DNA from 4 places in the Cytobacillus sp. ABV4_503 genome. Region 4 is predicted to be linked to each of the others. Evidence: riboswitches for the same ligand, from Rfam matches in the RefSeq annotation. Region 4 holds a riboswitch; each other region holds the start of a gene.
The links. A riboswitch is a leader RNA that binds a small molecule or an ion and turns the genes downstream of it on or off. The one in region 4 is predicted to bind thiamine pyrophosphate.

Region 1 (2,199 bases), 2.0 Mb from region 4:
TTTGGAATTGAACTCCTATTTGATCACGGTCAACGGCAGTGAAATATTTGGCCCTGGTGGAGAATTAATCACAAGGACTCCTGTTGATTCTAAAGTAATGGAATGGATGTGGAATTTATCCCAGTCACATAAGACCAAATTCTGGGCAACCAGCTGCGAACAAGTTTGGATGAATGAAATGCCAGAAAATATTCATGACCATGAATGGCTTAAATTTGGATTTGATATATCAGATGATGAGATCAGGGAACTCATTCATAAAGAGCTTCGAACAAAAGGGGACCTGGAAATTACAAATTCCAGCTTAACTAATATTGAGGTAAATGCTCTGGGCATCAATAAAGCCAGAGGTATCCAGAAGGTAACTGAGATTCTTGGCATTTCGATGGAAAATGTAATGGCAATGGGAGACAGCTTAAATGATATTGCCATGATAGAGGAATCTGGCTGGGGAGTAGCAATGGGAAATGCCCAGGATATTGTGAAAGAAACAGCCAATGCTGTTACGGGAACTAATGATGACGCTGGTGTTGCAAAAGCAATCCGAAAGTGGGCTCTCTAAGATTAAAAACCGGCTAACATGCCGGTTTTTGGTTTATTTGGATGCTCTTTTGGCAATTAGAATGGTTTCTTCCAGTGCTATTTCCACATTTCCTTTAATCGCCCTGGAAATCATACAGGATGCTTCAGCTTTTTGCGCCAGCTTTCGCGCAAGTGAATGATCCTTTTCTGTCGCATCAGCTTTTAACAAGATAAGGGGGCGATGAATAATTTTCCTATACGTAATCACTCCTTTGGTTACATCCACAATTCCAATTGATTCCATCGTAAGGTCTTCTTTTTCGAGTTTGCTTCGTTCCATCATGGCTGCCAGGGTAATGATATAACAAGTTGCTGCAGCCCCAAGCAGCATTTCATCCGGATTTGTTCCGATTCAGGGACCTTCCATTTCTGGGGGAATGGAAACCTTTGTTTTCAGCCCTCCAGTCTCAATTTCTCCAACATCATTACGAAGTCCAGGCCAATGTGCTTTTAAATGGAATTGGTGTTCAGCCATTCTTTGATTCCTCCAAGTTATGTATTTCTATTTAAACCTTAAAGAGGAACAGGCAGAATTGCAAGACTTTACAGATTTAACGTTTCAGGCTAAGATGAAATCAGCCAACTTAATAGTTTTACTGCTAGGGGTGCCCGATGCTCGCGGGCTGAGAAAGAAACCGGACTGTTTTTTACCCTTCGGACCTGATCTGGATCATACCAGCGTAGGAAAGTAGTAATTGCGGGGAACGATGTTTTTTCTCTTAGATTATTCAGCCAGGTCCAATTTCGGATCTGGTTTTTATTTTGTTCTCAAAAACAAATGAATTGGCTATCAATAAGGAGGATTTTCTATGAATCTTAACGATCAGATTGTCATTATTACAGGCAGCAGCAGAGGGCTGGGCAAAGAAACAGCAAAAGCATTCGCGAGGGAAGGGGCGAGAGTTGTCATTAACTATTTCCATAGCGAGGAAAAAGCACATGCTCTACAGAAGGAAATTGGCGAAAAAGCCATTGCCATTCGTGCTGATATCCGGGACAGAGGTCAAGTGAAATCAATGTTTCAAAAGGCGAAGGAACACTTTGGAGGCCCCATTACAACCATAGTCAATAATGCACTGGTGAACTTTCAATTTGACCCTATTTCAAAAAAAGATGCAGAAACAATTAAATGGGACGATTACAAAAACCAGCTCGAAGGTGCAATTCTTGGGGCTTTAAACACAGTCCAGGCTGGTCTGGAAGATATGAAAAAACAGGAGTTTGGCAGGATAATCTCGGTTGGGACCAATCTATTCCAGAATCCAGTTGTACCCTACCATGACTATACGACCAGCAAAGCTGCTCTATTAGGCTTCACCAGGAATATGGCGAATGAGCTGGGCCAATATGGGATTACTGCGAATATGGTATCAGGCGGTTTGTTAAGAACGACAGACGCCAGTGCTTCGACATCCGAGGAAGTCTTTGAAATTATCGAAAACTCAACTCCATTAAAAAAAGTCACAGATCCTGCAGAAGTGGCTGATGCAATAGTCTTCTTCGCTTCTCCCTGGGCAAGGGCGGTTACAGGACAGAATTTGGTTGTGGATGGCGGACTAGTTATGAATTAAAGGAGGAATTAATGTGAACATTCAGGAGATTAGCAGCCTATTGGAA
Region 2 (2,199 bases), 830 kb from region 4:
CCATTTTCCGATTTTCCCCTTTTCAGCTCTTTTCCTATAGGAAAGCTGTTTAATGCACCAGTTTTTGCAAGACTCTCACTGAGCCATTTCCCCAGCAATCCGGCAAGCAAAGCGCCGCTAATCAGTCTCACGAAAAACATGGCAGCTACATAACCGGGTGAGAGGGCTGCATAGCCTGAAATGAAATAGCCCCAAATAAAGCTTGTAACAGAAGAGCCCATGCCGGCAGCAATTAAAACCCATGTCCGGTAGTTGTTCCATTTTGTTGCCGCAAACACCGCCTCTGCTCCAATCCCCTGTATCATGCCTGAAAGAATCAGGCGAGGGCCTACTGCATTGCCAATCATGACCTCAATGGCTGCAGCGACGGTTTCCGATAAAAAGGCGGCTCCGGGTTTTCTGATTATGTACGCTGCGATGATTGAAACAATAAACCAAATGCCAAAAATCAGATCATAGCCGATTAAGCCAAACATCCCATATAACACGTTCCCAAATTGCATGAACACCAGGTATACAACTGCAAACACAACAGCGAGTACAGACAGGACAATGACCTCACGAAGTTTCCATTTTTCGAGCATATTACACAGCCCCCTTCTTGGAAGGACTGTTCGCAGACATATTCACTGTCATGACAATATGAGTAGAATCGCTTTTCTTACAGCTTTGGAATGCATCTTCCAGCGTTTTAAAAACAGCATGTGCATCTCCATCTAATCTTGAAGCATAATGGACACCTTCAGTAAATGTTCCCTGATCCTTTGCGAGCTCGACCTGCTCCATAATGACGTTCATGTATGAAGGAATCCCCATCGGATACAGTGCGAACTGTACAGCGACTTCCTGGCTGATTCCAGCAGATTTATTTTCATTCGCCTTCTCTTCATTTTCAGCAAGATAAGCATCTCCGGCAGTATCCCCAGGGCAGCCATTTGAAAATGTGCCGTTAAATACCACATGATCACCATGCTTAGCAGCTTCAAGATAAATAGCTTTGACCACATCAAAAACATGAATGGATCTGCCGCGCACACAAGTGCTCACATCATCTGTTTCCATCCATACCTTGCTTGTATCCACTTCTTTTAGAGCAGATAAAATAACATCCACAAACCTGTCAGTCATTGGATAAATCGAAAACCTGCACCCTGTAATCTCACTTGTTCCGCATAGAAAATTTTCCTGCATCTTTCCATCCTCCTAGTTTAGTTTTCATGAAAGGCTATTTTCGCAAGGTTTGTTGCTTTTTGTATATGATTTACTGAGTTGATTGTAGCGGAAGGTGCGAGACTCCTGCGGGAGTAGCGGGACAGGTGAGACCCCGCAGACGCGCAGCGTCGAGGAGGCTCACCGCCCGCCCCGCGGAAAGCGAGCAGCCTGGAGCGGAAATCAACGGACAATATTAATAAGCGAAAAACAACAATTTACACGAAAAGAGCCTAATGAAAATAAAAAACTGCATTCCCATAAGGAAATGCAGTTGAATGATATCAATACACTAGAAATGATAGCCGTTCACCTGCACTTCCCCACGCTGGTATTATCCAGATCGGGTGATAAGAGTCAGAACGGATTGTTCTTCTCAGCCAAAAAGCTCCCCTAGTGCAAAATAAGATATGCAGTTTTTATTGACTCCATCTTAATACGGAGCATCCAAATTGTAAATGACTAATTTATAATTCTTTAAATCATTTGATCTATGAAAACAGACAAACGCCTTCACTAACACAGAAAAGCTATAAAAAATTTCTGCATTGTCCATGTCATGTTCTATTCCAATCCTTCCCTTCATAAAAGTGTAATAGGACAATTTTACACCGAGAAGAGGGGGGCAAATTGGATGATATACAGAATGCTTGCTTTAAATATTGACGGAACACTACTCCAATCAAATGGAAGACTTCATAAATCAACAAAAGAAGCCATTGAATATGTGCAGCAAAAAGGAATTTATGTAACACTTGTCACATCTAGAAGTTTTCCATCCGCGAAAAAAGCGGCCAAAGCATTGAAAATCAATTCTTTACTGGTCACACACAGGGGGGCTTATATTGCAGCTTCTCAGGAAAAGCCGATATATGTAAAAAGGATACAGGAAGATGAAACGTATGAAATCGTGCGCCTGCTTGAAGGCTTTACCTGTCAAATCAGGCTGGTGCACGAAAAATATTCCCTTGCCAACAAAACCAAGCTAAA
Region 3 (2,199 bases), 1.1 Mb from region 4:
CGGCTATGATTTTTAATAAATGGTCTAAATCGCCTTCCATCGTGGTTTCTAGGGGATGCACCTCGTGCTTAACACCAGATTGCTGAATAACATTAATTGCTTCATCAACGTAAGGTATAACATTTTCCCCATCTTTTGTTTTCGGTATGATCTGAATGCTTACAAGTGCGTTTGCCATAGTTGAACTCTCCTTATTCCGGCAGGAAGTCATTTGTAAATGCTTTGCCGGCATCTAATTCTTTATCTAATAGACCATTATCATGCATCCAGTCTGCATAGTTTTCCCAGACTGCAAGCTTTTGTTCACCCCATCTTGGAGCATCATCCTGATAGCGGGGGGATAGCCATTCCTGGCTCTTTTTGACCAATTCGCTGTCAAGGTCCGGAGCATTTTTTAACAAAATATCTGCTGCTTCGCCAGGCTGATCGATTGCAAATTCATAACCTCTGGATGCTGCTTTTACAAATGCTTTGACAGTATCCGGGTCATCTGCAATCATTTTTTCGCTGGTTGCGAGAACGGGCGTGTAGTAATCCAGTTTTTTTGAGTAGTCGGTAAGGTAGACCATATTAATCTTTTCCCCCCGAAGTTCTGCTTCTACACCTGTCCATCCGTAATAAATCCATGCGAAGTCTATATCTCTTTTAACAGCTGTGAAAAAGTCAGCATCTCCCATGTTAACAATTGAGACATTATCAACATTGGCGTTTTCCTTCTTCATTAGGGAATCTATTACAGATTTTTCTACAGGAGCTCCCCAGCCGCCATAAGTTTTTCCTTCAAAGTCTTTCGGCGATTTAATGTTTTTTTCAGCAGGGGATGCAAAACCGGAAGTATTATGCTGTATTACAGCTGCTATTGATACAAGGGGAACTCCCTGTACACGGGCTTCCGTGATGCTTTCCTGATAGCTGACACCGAAATCAGCCTTGCCTGATGCAGTCAATTGATCTGCACCTGCTTCACCTGGCATTATAATTTCGACATCGAGCCCTTCTTCTTTAAAATATCCTTTGTCCTTTGCGGCATATAAGCCGGTATGATTGGTATTGGGTGTCCAATCCAATACAACAGTAACTTTTTTCAAATCTTGTTTGCTGTCTGCATCTTTGCTTCCAGTCTGATTATCCGCTCCATTGCCGGCACAGCCTGAAAGAAACAGAAGTGAACAGATAGCCGCAATCCACTTTTTCATAAATAATCCTCCTAAAACCTTTATGTAATAAGGAAAGTTAATGATAGTCTGCCCTGAAAAATAAAAACGCCCCGGTATAAACCAGGGCGCATATAAAAACATTTAGTATGTTTAAGAATATGTTCCCTACGCTGCTATGAGCCAGATCAGGTTCAAAGGGTCAGCATCTTAATGATGAAGTCTCAACCGGCATACCGGTTCCCCTACATTTCCTGCTATTTAATTTTGACAGCATAAATACTTTCCATCATTATTATAGCAAATAATATCAAAATGGACAGAAAATAATTATTTCATCTCTATCGTCCTGCTTTCTTTCCAGATTTTGAATTTTTCAAGTTCACCTGTAATTTGGCTAACGGCAAAACCAAGTACTGCTGCATCATCTAAAATTCCCATTCCTATTAAAAAGTCAGGAACAAGGTCTATAGGGGAAACAAAGTATAGGACGGAAGCAATAATAAAGATAACCGATTTTCTTGAAATATGCCGGTAATCGCCTTTAGACCATGCCTTAACCAAATCGATCAGAAGCTGAAACTTTTCCCATATATCACTTAATGAAGATTTATTTTTATCTGCTTTAAGTGTAGCCTTTCTTAGCAGTACTTTTGTTTTTTCAGGGTCTTCCGCATAACGTTTGGCCCTGGCAGAAAATTTTTTATAGCCGTCCTTATAATCTTTCGTTTCTATTTCAGGCATAGCTATCACTCCTATATTTGATAATTCGCATAAACAGTTATAATCTAGTATTTACCGCATACCTGACATGACATAAACATTTCACCGGGAGAAATAAATGGAAATCAAATTTAACCTGTGACAAAACCTTATTGGGGGCTGATATCTATGCTTGAGAAATGGCTTCAGGAATCAAATTATACAGTAATATTAACTGGAGCAGGAATGTCGACGGAAAGCGGACTTCCTGATTTCAGGTCTGCCAATAATGGATTATGGAATGGGAAAGATCCTGGAAAAATAGCCAGTACAGAAGCATTAA
Region 4 (2,199 bases):
CCTGGACAAACGGGTGCTCAAATATCAGCTGAAACAAATCTTCATTTTCTTTGCGCAGAATCTCTGAAAAAGTCATAAAAAATAGCCTCCTTATTCATTACAGAAGCTGCCGGGGAAAAAGCATGAGGATATATAACGAGGTCCTCACTGCTTCCCTGCGCTGGCATTATCCAGATCAGGTTCCAAGGGACAAAGGAAAAGCTCCTTATCTCAGCCGTAGCGCCCCTAGCAGTTTTCTAACATTCTAATTGTTTTTTACCGATTTTCTAACTTGACGTTTTTCGCTCATAAATTTTGGATTTCGCCCATAACTCTTAAAAATCGCTCATAAAGTCAGATTGCTATGCTGCACTCCGCTTATCTGCTTACTCAACTAGCTTCGCCAGCCCAAAATCATCACATATTCTGAACCAAGTTCTTCTCTTTAACCTTTGCCAAAACCATCCAGCCTATGGACGCACCGGCAATGCTGCTGACCAGGAATGGCGGCACAAAGAAGAATGCCCCAGCTGAGCTCCCCATGAGAACCTTTGCAAAAGGTACTGCAAACAATGCACCAATTAAGCCGGTACCTACCACTTCTCCTACAGCAGCCCATATTTTCCGGCCGAACTTCAAATAAAGCACACCTGCCAAAAACGCACCGATCATGCCTCCTGGAAACGCAAGCAGCGTCCCGAATCCAAGCAAATTACGAAGCAGGCCAATCATAAATGCCACAGCTGCTGCAGGCAGGGGTCCAAGCGTCACCGCTGCCAATACATTCACCGCATGCTGCACCGGATAGGCCTTTGCTATGCCTGCCGGAAACCAGAGCAAATGGGAACCCAGTGTCCCAATTGCCACAAATAAAGCCATCGTAGTTAACAATCGGGTTCTGTTCATCTAAACCTCCTTTCTAAAGGGCCGCCTGATTGCTTATCAGGATGAGAAGTATGTATACAAAAAAGCCAGATTCCCATAAGGACCTGGCTTGGTTTAAGTATATGAATTGACATATAGTCAAATCCTACTTCCCTCCGCTGGCATTAACCAGATCAGGTCCATAAGAGTCAGAAAGCTATAACGCGCTTTCCTCTCAGCCCGCACATTCGGGGCACCCCTAGTAGTTGCATAGATATTTAGTTTGATAAGCTATCTCAAGCTTATCAAATTATTCCGGCACTGTCATCAATCTTTTTGCTTAAATACTTTTTTTGATGCAATGTATTAAGAACTCTTCAATTTATGCTCCGAAACTATCGAACCAGCTGCAGACCCGCTACCTCCTTTAGGCTCCCCACCCCTGCCAGAGAAAGCGATACTTTCGTTTCTTCTATAAAGTTGGCAATCACCTTTTCAACCCCAGCCTGCCCGCCAATGGCCAATCCGTACACATATGGCCGCCCCAGGCAAACTGCGTCGGCTCCTAATGCCAGTGCTTTGACCACATCGGATCCTCGGCGAATGCCGCTGTCAAACAATACTGGAATCCGCCCCTTGACTTCCTTCACGATCGGTCCAAGCGCATCAATCGCTGCAATCACTCCATCAAGCTGCCTTCCGCCATGATTGGAAACGATGATTCCGTCTATCCCTTTTTCAACAGCCAGCCTGGCATCTTCCGGATGGAGAATGCCCTTTAATAGAATCGGCAGACTTGTTTTCTCTTTTAGCCTTGCAATATGCTCCCAGCTCAATGTCGGATGATGGATATTATCAAGGATTCCCTGAACTACATCCCCGTCATGGAGAGAGGCCATAAAGACTGGGTCGCTCTCATAGTTTGCTTTTCCATAGCCAAGCTTTAACGGTGAAAAATTGTTTCTTAGATCCGCTTCCCTCCATCCCATCATCACCGTATCAACAGTTAACACAATGGCTTCATAGCCGGATTCCTCCGCTCGCCGCACCATACTGAACGCAGCATCTTCATAATTGGACCAATATAATTGGAACCATTTTGGGCTCGCGCCTGTTGCATTAGCGATTTCTTCAATGGAATAACTGGATACAGTGCTTTGGATAAAAGGAATTCCAAACGCAGCTGCCGCCCGGGCAGATGCAAGCTCTCCCTCACTGTGTTCAAGGCGCTGCATTCCAATCGGTGCCAGGAAAACTGGATAAGGATACGTTCTTCCATATAAATTCACACTTATATCCGGCACTGAAACATCCCTCAGCATTCTCGGTACAATTGAGTATTTTGCAAAGGATTCT

Region 1: it holds a riboswitch for thiamine pyrophosphate, as region 4 does, so the genes downstream of both, ACXAD1_RS11065 (3-oxoacyl-ACP reductase) here and thiW (energy coupling factor transporter S component ThiW) in region 4, are expected to answer to the same signal.
Region 2: it holds a riboswitch for thiamine pyrophosphate, as region 4 does, so the genes downstream of both, ACXAD1_RS05090 (YkoF family thiamine/hydroxymethylpyrimidine-binding protein) here and thiW (energy coupling factor transporter S component ThiW) in region 4, are expected to answer to the same signal.
Region 3: it holds a riboswitch for thiamine pyrophosphate, as region 4 does, so the genes downstream of both, ACXAD1_RS06390 (ABC transporter substrate-binding protein) here and thiW (energy coupling factor transporter S component ThiW) in region 4, are expected to answer to the same signal.

What each region holds. Positions count from the first base shown of each region.
Region 1 covers NZ_JBSWTH010000001.1:2,197,550-2,199,748, reverse strand. Annotated here, with positions in the region: gene ACXAD1_RS11075 (Cof-type HAD-IIB family hydrolase) at 1-562, shown strand, start outside; partial or broken gene ACXAD1_RS11070 (OsmC family protein) at 596-1,057, opposite strand; TPP riboswitch at 1,174-1,286, shown strand; gene ACXAD1_RS11065 (3-oxoacyl-ACP reductase) at 1,392-2,153, shown strand; gene thiM (hydroxyethylthiazole kinase) at 2,167-2,199, shown strand, end outside.
Region 2 covers NZ_JBSWTH010000001.1:983,498-985,696, forward strand. Annotated here, with positions in the region: gene ACXAD1_RS05080 (ABC transporter ATP-binding protein) at 1-4, opposite strand, end outside; gene ACXAD1_RS05085 (ECF transporter S component) at 1-584, opposite strand, end outside; gene ACXAD1_RS05090 (YkoF family thiamine/hydroxymethylpyrimidine-binding protein) at 586-1,191, opposite strand; TPP riboswitch at 1,513-1,614, opposite strand; gene ACXAD1_RS05095 (Cof-type HAD-IIB family hydrolase) at 1,844-2,199, shown strand, end outside.
Region 3 covers NZ_JBSWTH010000001.1:1,246,701-1,248,899, forward strand. Annotated here, with positions in the region: gene ACXAD1_RS06385 (thiamine-binding protein) at 1-178, opposite strand, end outside; gene ACXAD1_RS06390 (ABC transporter substrate-binding protein) at 192-1,196, opposite strand; TPP riboswitch at 1,303-1,411, opposite strand; gene ACXAD1_RS06395 (YkvA family protein) at 1,485-1,898, opposite strand; gene ACXAD1_RS06400 (NAD-dependent deacylase) at 2,046-2,199, shown strand, end outside.
Region 4 covers NZ_JBSWTH010000001.1:152,874-155,072, reverse strand. Annotated here, with positions in the region: gene tenA (thiaminase II) at 1-76, opposite strand, end outside; TPP riboswitch at 136-237, opposite strand; gene thiW (energy coupling factor transporter S component ThiW) at 397-885, opposite strand; TPP riboswitch at 998-1,114, opposite strand; gene ACXAD1_RS00705 (alpha-hydroxy-acid oxidizing protein) at 1,239-2,199, opposite strand, start outside.